DNA from 2 places in the Arcicella lustrica genome. Region 1 is predicted to be linked to the other one. Evidence: riboswitches for the same ligand, from Rfam matches in the RefSeq annotation. Region 1 holds a riboswitch; the other holds the start of a gene.
What was found. Region 1 has a riboswitch for cobalamin ahead of VB798_RS06970 (TonB-dependent receptor plug domain-containing protein). Riboswitches for the same ligand answer to the same signal wherever they lie in the genome.
Positions count from the first base shown of each region.

Region 2: linked by a shared signal. The riboswitch ahead of metE (5-methyltetrahydropteroyltriglutamate--homocysteine S-methyltransferase) and the one ahead of VB798_RS06970 (TonB-dependent receptor plug domain-containing protein) in region 1 are both predicted to bind cobalamin.

Region 1 covers NZ_JAYGIM010000005.1:56,172-61,626, forward strand. The annotation lists gene VB798_RS06960 (PAS domain S-box protein) at 1-1,345, shown strand, start outside; gene VB798_RS06965 (response regulator) at 1,332-1,721, shown strand; cobalamin riboswitch at 1,823-2,137, shown strand; gene VB798_RS06970 (TonB-dependent receptor plug domain-containing protein) at 2,247-4,196, shown strand; gene VB798_RS06975 (DUF5074 domain-containing protein) at 4,421-5,455, shown strand, end outside.
Region 2 covers NZ_JAYGIM010000020.1:35,632-41,086, forward strand. The annotation lists gene VB798_RS22305 (SusC/RagA family TonB-linked outer membrane protein) at 1-2,463, opposite strand, end outside; cobalamin riboswitch at 2,843-3,060, shown strand; gene metE (5-methyltetrahydropteroyltriglutamate--homocysteine S-methyltransferase) at 3,263-5,455, shown strand, end outside.

The DNA.
Region 1 (5,455 bases):
TCCGGAAGAATTTCCTAATTATTATGGGCTTTATCGTTTAGATGGTACAACAAAACTAAGTACTGAAGAAATACCGCTGATTCGGACTTTACAAGCAGGAAATATTCATAATGTTGAGATAATTATTGCTCCTAACGATGGCCCAAGTCATATTGTATCTATTTCGGGTGCTCAACTCAAAGGACCTAATGGTGAATTATTCGGTGCTGTTGTAGCGATGCACGATATTACTGAAAGAAAAAAAGCGCTAGAAAAACTTCAGATTAGTGAAGAAGCTTTTAGAGGTAATTTCGAAAATGCGGCAATTGGTATGGCTTTGCTTGATATTGACGGAAAATGGCTAAAAATTAATCAAACGCTTTGTCAAATTATTGGATATTCTGAAGAAGAACTCTATCAACTTACTTTCCAAGAAATTACTCATCCAGATGATTTAAAAGCTGACCTTGACTTAGTTCAAGAATTGATTGATGGAAAAAGGTCACATTATCAGATGGAAAAACGATACATCCATAAAAAAGGGCATATCGTTCATATCATTTTGGCAGCATCTTTAGTAAGAAATCAGTCTAATCAGCCTTTATATTTTATCTCACAAATTATTGATATTACTCAGCAAAAAAATGCGGAGCAAGAGATAAAAGCACTTTTAGATGTTACAAAAGACCAAAATGAAAGACTAAAAAACTTTGCTCATATTGTTTCACATAATTTGAGGTCTCACTCTGGAAATATCTCAATGATGATGGATATACTTCTTGAAGAAAATCCTGAATTATCCGAAAATGAATACTTAAATTTATTAAAATCTGCTTCCAAAAATCTTGGCGAAACCATTGCTCATTTGAATGAAGTAGTATTGATGAATACAGCCGTTATTGATAATTTAAAAGGAGTAAGTTTGTATAACGCAATCCAAAATGCTATTCAAAATGTATCGGCTCTTGCCCGTGAATCAAAAGTGGCGATTGAAAACAATATCAATACAGATGAAAAAGTACTAGCCATTCCCGCCTATTTAGATAGTATTATGCTTAACTTTCTGACAAATGCTATCAAGTACTCTTCAGATGAAAGAGATAGCTACATCAAACTATCAACTGTTATAGAAAAAGATTACCTTATTCTGAAAATAGAAGACAACGGTTTGGGTATTGATTTGAAACGACATGGCACCAAACTTTTTGGTTTGTACAAAACATTTCATTACCATAAAGATGCCAGAGGTGTTGGTTTATTCATTACCAAAAATCAAATTGAGGCAATGGGTGGAAAAGTAGAAGTAAGTAGTGAAGTAGATAAAGGAACAACATTCAGCATATATCTTAAATATGAAAAAAATTGACATCGCTTGCATCATTGATGATGACCCTATCTTTGTTTTTGGCACTAAAAGATTGATGCAATTAGCTAATTTTTGCAATGGTGTTCTGGTTTTCAAAAATGGCAAAGAAGCTTATGATAGCCTTAAAACAATTATCATATCAGGCGAAAAACTCCCTGATTTGATTTTCCTCGACCTGAATATGCCTATTTGGGACGGATGGCAATTTTTAGATGAATTTATCCAAATTCCTATTGAAAATGCTGTGACGATTTTTATCGTCACCAGCTCTATCGACCCTGAGGATATTAAAAGAGCAAAATCTTATGAAATTGTAAGTAATTATTTGGTTAAGCCAATTAAAATGGATGACCTCAAAAAATTAATGGAAGAGTAAACGTTCCTAATTACTTGATTTATAAGCTAATAATCACAACAAAAAAGCCTATAAATCAAGCTTTTAAAATTCTTTCTTCAAAATAACATAAAAATTCTGCTACCTTTGCATCAGTTTATGGTGCATTAGGCTTGTATCAATACAAGTTTAAAGCTTAATAGGGAATCAGGTTGAATGCCTGTACTGTCCCCGCAACTGTAAGTTTCAATACCATCATTGCCATTCTTCAATAGCCACTGGTTTAGTGGTGATTGAGTGAATAAATGATTGAGTGAATGAAGAAATTCAAAAATAATCCTAATATTTAATTGGCTTATTAATCACTAAATCACAATTCACAAATTCACCAAATATTCTGGGAAGGTTTGGGTACATGAGAAACAAGTCAGGAGACCTGCCATTAAATCATTCTTAATTGCTTGCTTACGGAGGATAAGCATCATTGAGCGTTCGATTTTTTCTTTCAATTTTCTTGGTCAATATTTTCGGTTTCATTCCGCAGGTCAAGGCTTAACTATCAACGTTATGTCTGCTGTTTTTACGTATTTCTTACGTTTTCAGCCAATACTTTTAGTCATGGGTATTTTTATATCCTTGCGAAGCCACGCCCAGGAAATTGCCAACAAACAAATCGACGAAGTAAAAGTAAGAGGTTTTGCTACTGAACATTTTATGGCAGGCTTGAAAGTACAAAAAATAGATTCTGCTACTTTAGCTCGTTTTCAATTTCAAACTTTAGCCGATTTTCTACAATATCAATCTCCCATCGCTTTTAAAAGTTATGGAACTGGTCAGTTAACAAGTATTTCTTTCAGAGGAACTTCTGCCATGCACACGGCAGTAATGTGGAATGGATTGAACATTAATAATCCAATGGCGGGACAAACCGATTTTTCAACTGTTCCATTGTTAGGTTTCGACCAAATGGCGATTCAATATGGTTCTTCGGCTTCCTGCGTGGGTTCTGATGCAGTGGGTGGAAGTATTTTACTCAATTCTGTTCCACAATGGAAAAGACAAGGAATGAACTTTACGCTTGGCGGACAGTACGGAAGTTTTGATAATTATAATCTACAAACAGGTTTACGTTTTGTAAAGTCTTACAAAAACGGTTTACAATTTTCTGGCAAAACTTTACTTTACGGAAGTAAATACAATAATCATTTTTCGGTAACCGAAAGAACCGACAGCAAAGGAAGAACTTACCCGATTGAACCTACTGAAACTGCCCAAAAAGGTTTTATTCAAGATTTGTACTTGAAACAAAAAAACAACAATGTACTTTCTTTGAATATTTGGCTGACTGACAATAAATTAAGTATTCAGCCAGATGTAATTGCCTCCAGAGAAATTACACAAACCAAAGCTTATCGTTTTCTTTCTTCCTATCAGTTCGGAAATACAAATGTAAAAGCAGCTTTTGTCAGAGATATTGTTGATTATGGAACGGGCGATTTTGCTAATCCAAGTCATTCTGAAACCGACCGCTACATTAGTCGTGCAGAACACGAATTTTCTTTTAAATCCTTTGATGGTTTTGGTAATACTTCTATCAGAATCGGTGGAGAATTTGTGCATTATGTGGCAAAAGTAGATGGCTATGGCGGTGGCGCAATTACTGAAAATCGTCAGGATATTTTTGCTTTAGTCAGACAGCAACTTGCAGAAAAATTAATTATTTCGCTGAATCTTCGTCAGGCTTTTTCAAGCCGTTATAAAGCTCCTTTTACGCCTTCATTGGGTATTGAATATGCAGTACTTTCAACGAAAAAGCATGAAATTAAAGCTACAGCCAATGTTGCCAGAAGTTACCGTTTACCCACTTTGAACGAACGCTACTGGAAAGTTATGGGTAATCCAGACATTCGTCCAGAAAGTGGTTTCAACAAAGAAATGGGAATCAATTGGAAACAGGTTCTTTCTGAAAATATAAATACTTCTTTGGGTATTAATCTCTATCATAATTTGGTTAACGACTGGACGTACTGGAATCCAGATAAAGGGTATCGGGTAGAAAATCTCCAACAAGTATTGGCAAAAGGTTTTGAAGTTTCGGGAAATGTAAAATATACCAAAACTGATAAAATAGCTGGTTTTACGGGTACTTATGCCCTTACGAACACTTCTCAACAAAAAGTTTATGCGGCTTATACAGAAGATTTTATCGGCAAACAAATGATTTACGTACCACGCCATTCGGTTTCGGGTACAGCATATATTGGCAAAGGGAATTGGAATTTAAATATTCAAGGATTGTATAATTCTGAACGCTTTATCACTTTCGACCATTCTGGACGACCTTTTCCATCTTACTTTATTTTGAATTCAACCATTTCGGGTAAAATCCAATTGGGTAACATTCAATCAAACCTAATTTTTCAAATAAATAACCTGACGGATACGGTGTATCCAAGTGTAAAAAAGAATGCCATGCCGGGAAGAGGTTTCTCTTTGGGCTGGATTATGAGTATTTAGATTTTGGATTTGTGGTTTTGGGTTTCGGGTTTCGGAATTCAGCTTTCGGTCGTCGGAGGGTAGGCTTCGGTCATCGGATTTCAGCTTTTGGAATTTGAATTTTGGATATGGTTTTCGGGTTTCAAGTTCATCTTTTTTCATTTTCAATAACTAAAAAAGCTGAAATCCGAAATCCCACATCCAAAACCCCAAATCGTTTTCATATTTTAATCAATAATAAAACAATGCAATTTAATTCTATTATCGTTCGCTCATTGGTAGCAACTTCTTTATTCTTGTCGTTAAACGCTTGTAATTCAGAAACAGAAGTAGTAGTACCTGCTCAACCTTATGATGCTGGTGTGTTTGTAATGAACAGAGGTAATTTCAGTGATAATAATGGTACAATTGATTTACTTAATCCTGCTACAAAAGCTGTTAGTCTTGATATTTTTCAATTAGAAAATAATAACTCAGTAGCTGGTGGTGTGGCAGATTATACAGAAGTAGATGGCAAAGGATTAATCTTGGTAGATAATGCTACAGCAGGAAAAGATTATATTCAAATTGTAAATTCAAGTACTTTTAAATCAGTAGCAACCATTACTTCTGCTCAACTTGAAAACCCACGCTATGCCGTAAAAGCAGGAACAAACAAAGCTTACGTTACTTGCTGGGACGCTTTAAATACTGATTATTCTTATAAGCCTGGCTATGTATTAGTAATTGATTTGACGACCAATACAGTGATTAAAAAAATTGCTGTTCAGAAAGGTCCAGAGAAAATTGTTGTAGTCGGTAATGAAGCAATTGTGGCTTCAAATACATACAGCGATACTGATAAAATTTCTATCATCGATATGCAAACGGATGCAGTTACACAATCTGTAACGATTGGTTCACATCCACGTTTAATTGGTGCTGATGCGAATGGTAAATTATGGTTTTATTCAGAAGGGAAATTTGTAAAATTCAACCTAAGTACTAAAACTGTAGAAAGTCGTATTGCTTTTGCTACTTCAGGTAATAAATCAGCAGAAAGCTTTACTTTCAATAAAGATAAAAACACCATTCTTTTTGTGTATTCTTATTCAGATGCTGCTGATGGTTATAAGCAAAAAGGTGAAACTTATAGCTTTAACATCAACGATGCGAGTATTTCTACAACAACTCCATTTATCAAAAAAGTATTCTCAGCACTAAGTACCGACCCTTCTACAGGTAATATTTATGCAGGCTTTACACCCTCGTTCAAACAAGCAGGTTATGTTTTCAGATAC
Region 2 (5,455 bases), on a different contig from region 1:
TCCAATTGGCTGACCGCTCACATAACCGTTGATTGTTGCTGAAGTCAAACCAGAACCCGAAGCTGAACCTGAAGGAATTACTGAATAAGGAGAATTTTTAACAACGTTATCAATGAAAGTAACGTTTCCACCTAATTCATAAGTAAAGCCTTCTGTAGCAGCATGACGATAGTTTAGTTCTAATTCTAAACCTTTGTTGGTAATCGTCATATCTTTTACATTTGTCCAGAAAGTACCTGCTGGCTGAACTGGATCGGCAGGAATTACTTCTAACAAAATATCTCCTGATACTTTATTGAAGACATCAATTGTACCTGTTAAAGCGCCATTCAAGAAACCAAAGTCAATCCCTAAATCTGTTTGTGTTGATTGTTCCCACTGAATATTCGGGTTTGCCAATCTTGTATAAGAAGTACCTGCTGGAAATGCGCCAGTTTCTGATAATGGATAAGAAGTACCTGCTGAAACGACAGAAGTAAATCTTGCTTGTGTGATTTTTGAAGGAATTTCTTGGTTACCAGTACGTCCCCAACCTGCTCTTACTTTCAAATTACTCAAAGCAGACCCTTTTAAGAATTCTTCTTCAGAGATTCTCCAACCTGCCGAGAAAGAAGGGAAAACGCCATATTTATTGTTTGCTCCAAACTTTGATGAACCATCAACCCTTAAAGTTGCTGTTAATAAATACTTGTCATTGAACTGATAATTTACTCTTGAGAAAAACGATTGTAATTCATCGTTTGTAGCATAGCCTGTTGGCTTATTGTTTGCCAAAGTAAGTTCTTGTCCTAAACCAGGATTATAAATTGGTTCAATATCAGAAATCGGGAATTTGTTGATGCTGTAAGAACGTCCACGGAACATGAATTTCTGATACGAATGTCCCACTAAAGCAGAAAAACTATGTTCTTTGATTGCTTTTGTATAAGTCAAATAGTTTTCAATCAAGCGGTTAGTATTTGTAATATTGATTGTTTCTAAACGACCATCTTGCAAAGGCACAGCATTTGCCAACGATTGTAAATCACGAGTAGAGCTTGAATTATCAATCCCGAAATTCAATTTATAGACTAAACCATCAATGATTTTGATAGAAGGAGAAATGTTTCCGATGATACGAGTAATAGAAGTAGCATCTTTTTCCAATTTCATCGTCGTCAATGGATTTACACCATTTACATACGAGTACGGTTGTCCTTTATCGTCATAAGCAGGATAAGTAGGGTTTGTAGAAATCGCTGCTCCGATAATCCCTGTAATTGGCGGTCGTTCATTATACGTATTCGTTGCATTCAAATTCACATCGACAGTCACACGGTCTTCCAATAATTTTTGGGTTACGTTAATACGACCCGTGTAACGGTCTAATTGGTTGTTTTTCAGAATACCTTCTTGGTTTTGAATTCCGAAAGAAGCATAATAGGTCAATTTTTCAGCACCACCACCCAATGAAATATTATGATTTTTAGTAAGTGCTGTTCTTGAAATTTCTTTCTGCCAATCAGTCGAAGCCTTCAAATCTTCCAAAACGCCTCCTAAAGCTGGTACTTGTTTACGATATTCATCAGCCGAGAAAACAGGTAAAGCTCTCGCCATTGTTGAAAAACCATAACTTGTAGAATAATTGAAAGAAGAAAAACCTGTTTTCCCTTTTTTAGTCGTGATTAAAATTACTCCATTCGCACCTCTTGAACCATAAATGGCTGTTGCCGAAGCATCTTTCAATACATCAATTGATTCAATATCTTGTGGATTCAAAAAGTTAAGTGGATTCGTTGCTCCACCACTACTTGAATTATCCAAAGCCAAGCCGTCAACCACAAAAAGTGGCGTACTTCCTGTTCTTACTCCACCCGGTCCACGTACGCTAATATTCTGAACGCCACCTGGTTCTCCACTTGCTGAAGTAACATTTACACCCGATACTTTACCTTGTAAAAGTTGTTCTGGCGAGTTGATAATCCCTTGGTTGAATTCAGCAGGTTTCAATGATTTTACTGAACCTGTAATATCTTTTTTCGTTGAACTTCCGTAACCAACTACTACAACTTGCTCTAAATCTGAAGCACTTGATACAAGCGCTACTTCTATCGTACTTTTTCCTGCAATCGCAATTTCTTGTTTTTCATAACCAATGAATGAAAATACCAAAGTCGCTTTTTCATCTGCCGTAATACTAAAATTTCCGTTGGCATCGGCATTTATACCACGTTTGCTATCTTTTACTAGAATGTTACAACCCGCCAATGGCTCTTTGGTTTTCGCATCAATTACTCTTCCTTTTACAGTAATTTCTTTTACTGCTTTGTTAAGTACTGTTTGTTCATAAGCATTTATTTTATTTGTTGAGAGAAGAGTAACATTACTGGCAAAAGTTGGATTAGCAGAAACGCCAACTGTTGCCCCAACTAAGACTCCAAGGATAAGCTTCGATTGAGTCTTAAAAAAAGGTTTTTTGTTCATTGTTGTTGTGTTGTAAATTGGAATATTCTTATTTTATCACAATATAATTAAATTGTAAACAAAAAAGAAAAATAAGGATTAGGTTTTTAATTGAGGGCGCAAGTTATTCATGCAAGATTTCTGGAAAGTAAAGCCTGTGTTATCAAAACATGATTTTTTCATAACATAGCCTTAATTTATCATTGAATTCATTTTTGAAAAACAATGCTTGTTATTTAAAAATACAAAAAGATAAATTATCATTTATTTTCATAAATATCTATTGTATTATCCTAAATAAATATATTAATTAGTTAAAACATCTATATTTTAAAATATTTAAGGTTAATATATCTACAATCAATTGTTCATTAATACCTTTGCTTCGTAACAGTAAACACCCGTCAATCAGAAGGTTGGTTTTAAGAAAAAGTGAATTGCTTTTTGCTAGAAATTAAAAAGGAATCGTGTGTAAATCACGAACAGACGTGCTACTGTAAGTAACGGTTTCGTTCAGAAACGAATTTTCTTCAGTATTGTCCATTGTTCTTTTCTAAGAATGAGAAGGATGAAGAAAATGTTATAAGTCAGGAGACTTGCCTACCTTCTCAATGACTATCCCCTCACGATTAGGGCTTAGTTCACGCATTGATTTTTTACAAATACTTGTCGAATATTAACTGTTTCAGCAGTGAACCAGCGTGTGCTTATGCTTTACGCATGGCGGTGTGGTGTTTTCAAGTTTCATTCGGTGTATCGCAAAAACACACCAAAAAATCATCGAAGCCCGATGATTACGAACCTTAAAACAACAATTACTATGTTTACACACAATTTGGGTTACCCACGTATCGGTAGCAAAAGAGAATTAAAACGTGCTTCTGAGCAATTTTGGGCTGGTAAAAGTACCAAAGATGAATTACTTTGGATTGGTCGCCAAATCAAAAGACAAAACTGGCAACTTCAACAAGAAGCTGGCATTGATTTGATTCCTTCGAATGATTTTTCACTCTATGACCACATTTCGGATACAGCCATGTTGGTCGGAGCTATTCCAGAACGTTATCATGCTTTGGTGGACGGACAAACCAACCGTGAATTAGACATTTACTTTGCAATGGCAAGGGGCGTACAACGTGACGGGCTCGACATCAAAGCGATGGAAATGACCAAATGGTTTGATACAAATTATCATTATATCGTTCCTGAATTCACTAAAAATCAACACTTTAAAAGATATTCTGATAAAATTATTATTGACTTTGAAGATGCCAAACAAATAGGAATTGTTACAAAACCTGTTTTGATTGGTCCAGTTTCATTCCTTTTATTGGGAAAAGAAAAGGAAGCTGGTTTTCATCGCATTGATTTATTAGACAAACTATTGCCGATTTACATTGATATTTTACAAGAATTGGCAGCTCGTGGAGCAAAATGGATTCAATTAGATGAACCTTGTTTGACCTTGGATTTGACAGAAAACGAGCAAATTGCATTCCAACAAGCTTATCAAAAAATCAAAAAGGCAGTACCAAACTTAAATATTTTGGTCGCTACTTATTTTGAATGCACAGGCGAAAATATCTATGTGGCAACTACTTTAGATATTGATGCTTTACACCTTGATTTGGTACGTTGTCCTTCGCAATTGGATGATATTTTTGAGCAAACAGATTTTGCCCAAACCGAAAAAATCTTATCGCTTGGTGTTGTCGATGGTAGAAACATTTGGAAGAACGATTATGCTAAGTCCTTGAAATTCATCCAAAAAGCAATTGATACTTTAGGACAAAAAAGAGTAATGATTGCGCCTTCGTGTTCATTATTACACTCTCCTTGCGATTTGGATTTAGAACAAAACGAGCAAGTACTTACACCAGAAATCAAAAATTGGATGGCTTTTGCCAAACAAAAATTGAATGAAGTAAATGTGCTAAAAAAGCTTTCTGAACCAGCATCTGCTCCATTATTTGCTCAACAATTGGCTGAAAATCAGCAGGCGATTCAAAGTAGAAAAAATTCAAATCTGATTCATAAACCACAAGTAAAAGCAAGAGTAGCGGCTTTGACAGAAAAGGATTCACATCGTCCAAGTCCGTTTAGTGTTCGTCAAGCTTTACAATTGGAAACCTTAAAACTTCCACTTTTCCCGACTACAACCATTGGTTCGTTTCCGCAAACGGATGATGTACGTCTATTGAGAGCAAACCTTAAAAAAGGAGTAATTTCTCAGAAAGAGTACGATGCACAAATTGCGATAGAAATTGAAAAATCTATTCATTGGCAAGAAGAAATTGGCTTGGACGTTTTGGTACACGGCGAATTTGAGCGTAATGACATGGTAGAGTATTTCGGCGAACAATTATCTGGCTATGTATTTTCTCAGAACGGTTGGGTACAAAGTTATGGTAGCCGTTGTGTGAAACCTCCCATTATTTATGGTGATGTAGAACGCCCTGTGGCGATGACGGTTCGTTGGTCAGAATTTGCACAATCGAAAACGCAAAAACTGATGAAAGGAATGCTTACTGGACCAATTACGATTTTGCAATGGTCATTTGTAAGAGACGATCAAGCTCGTAAAACCACGGCTTTCCAAATTGCAATGGCTATTCGTGATGAAGTATTAGATTTAGAAAAAGCGGGAATCAAAGTGATTCAAATTGACGAACCTGCTATTCGTGAAGGTTTGCCATTACGTCGTGCCGATTGGGAAAATTACTTGCAATGGGCAGTTGAAGCTTTCCGTTTAAGTGCATCGGGCGTGAAAGACGAAACGCAAATTCATACGCACATGTGTTATTCTGAATTTAATGACATCATCAAACACATTGCTGACATGGATGCCGACGTGATTACGATTGAAACTTCACGCTCTCAAATGGAATTGTTGGATGCTTTTGTTGATTTCAAATATCCAAATGAAATCGGACCAGGCGTGTATGATATTCACTCGCCAAGAGTACCCGAAACCGAAGAAATGTTGGCTTTGTTAGAGAAAGCTTTAGTGAAT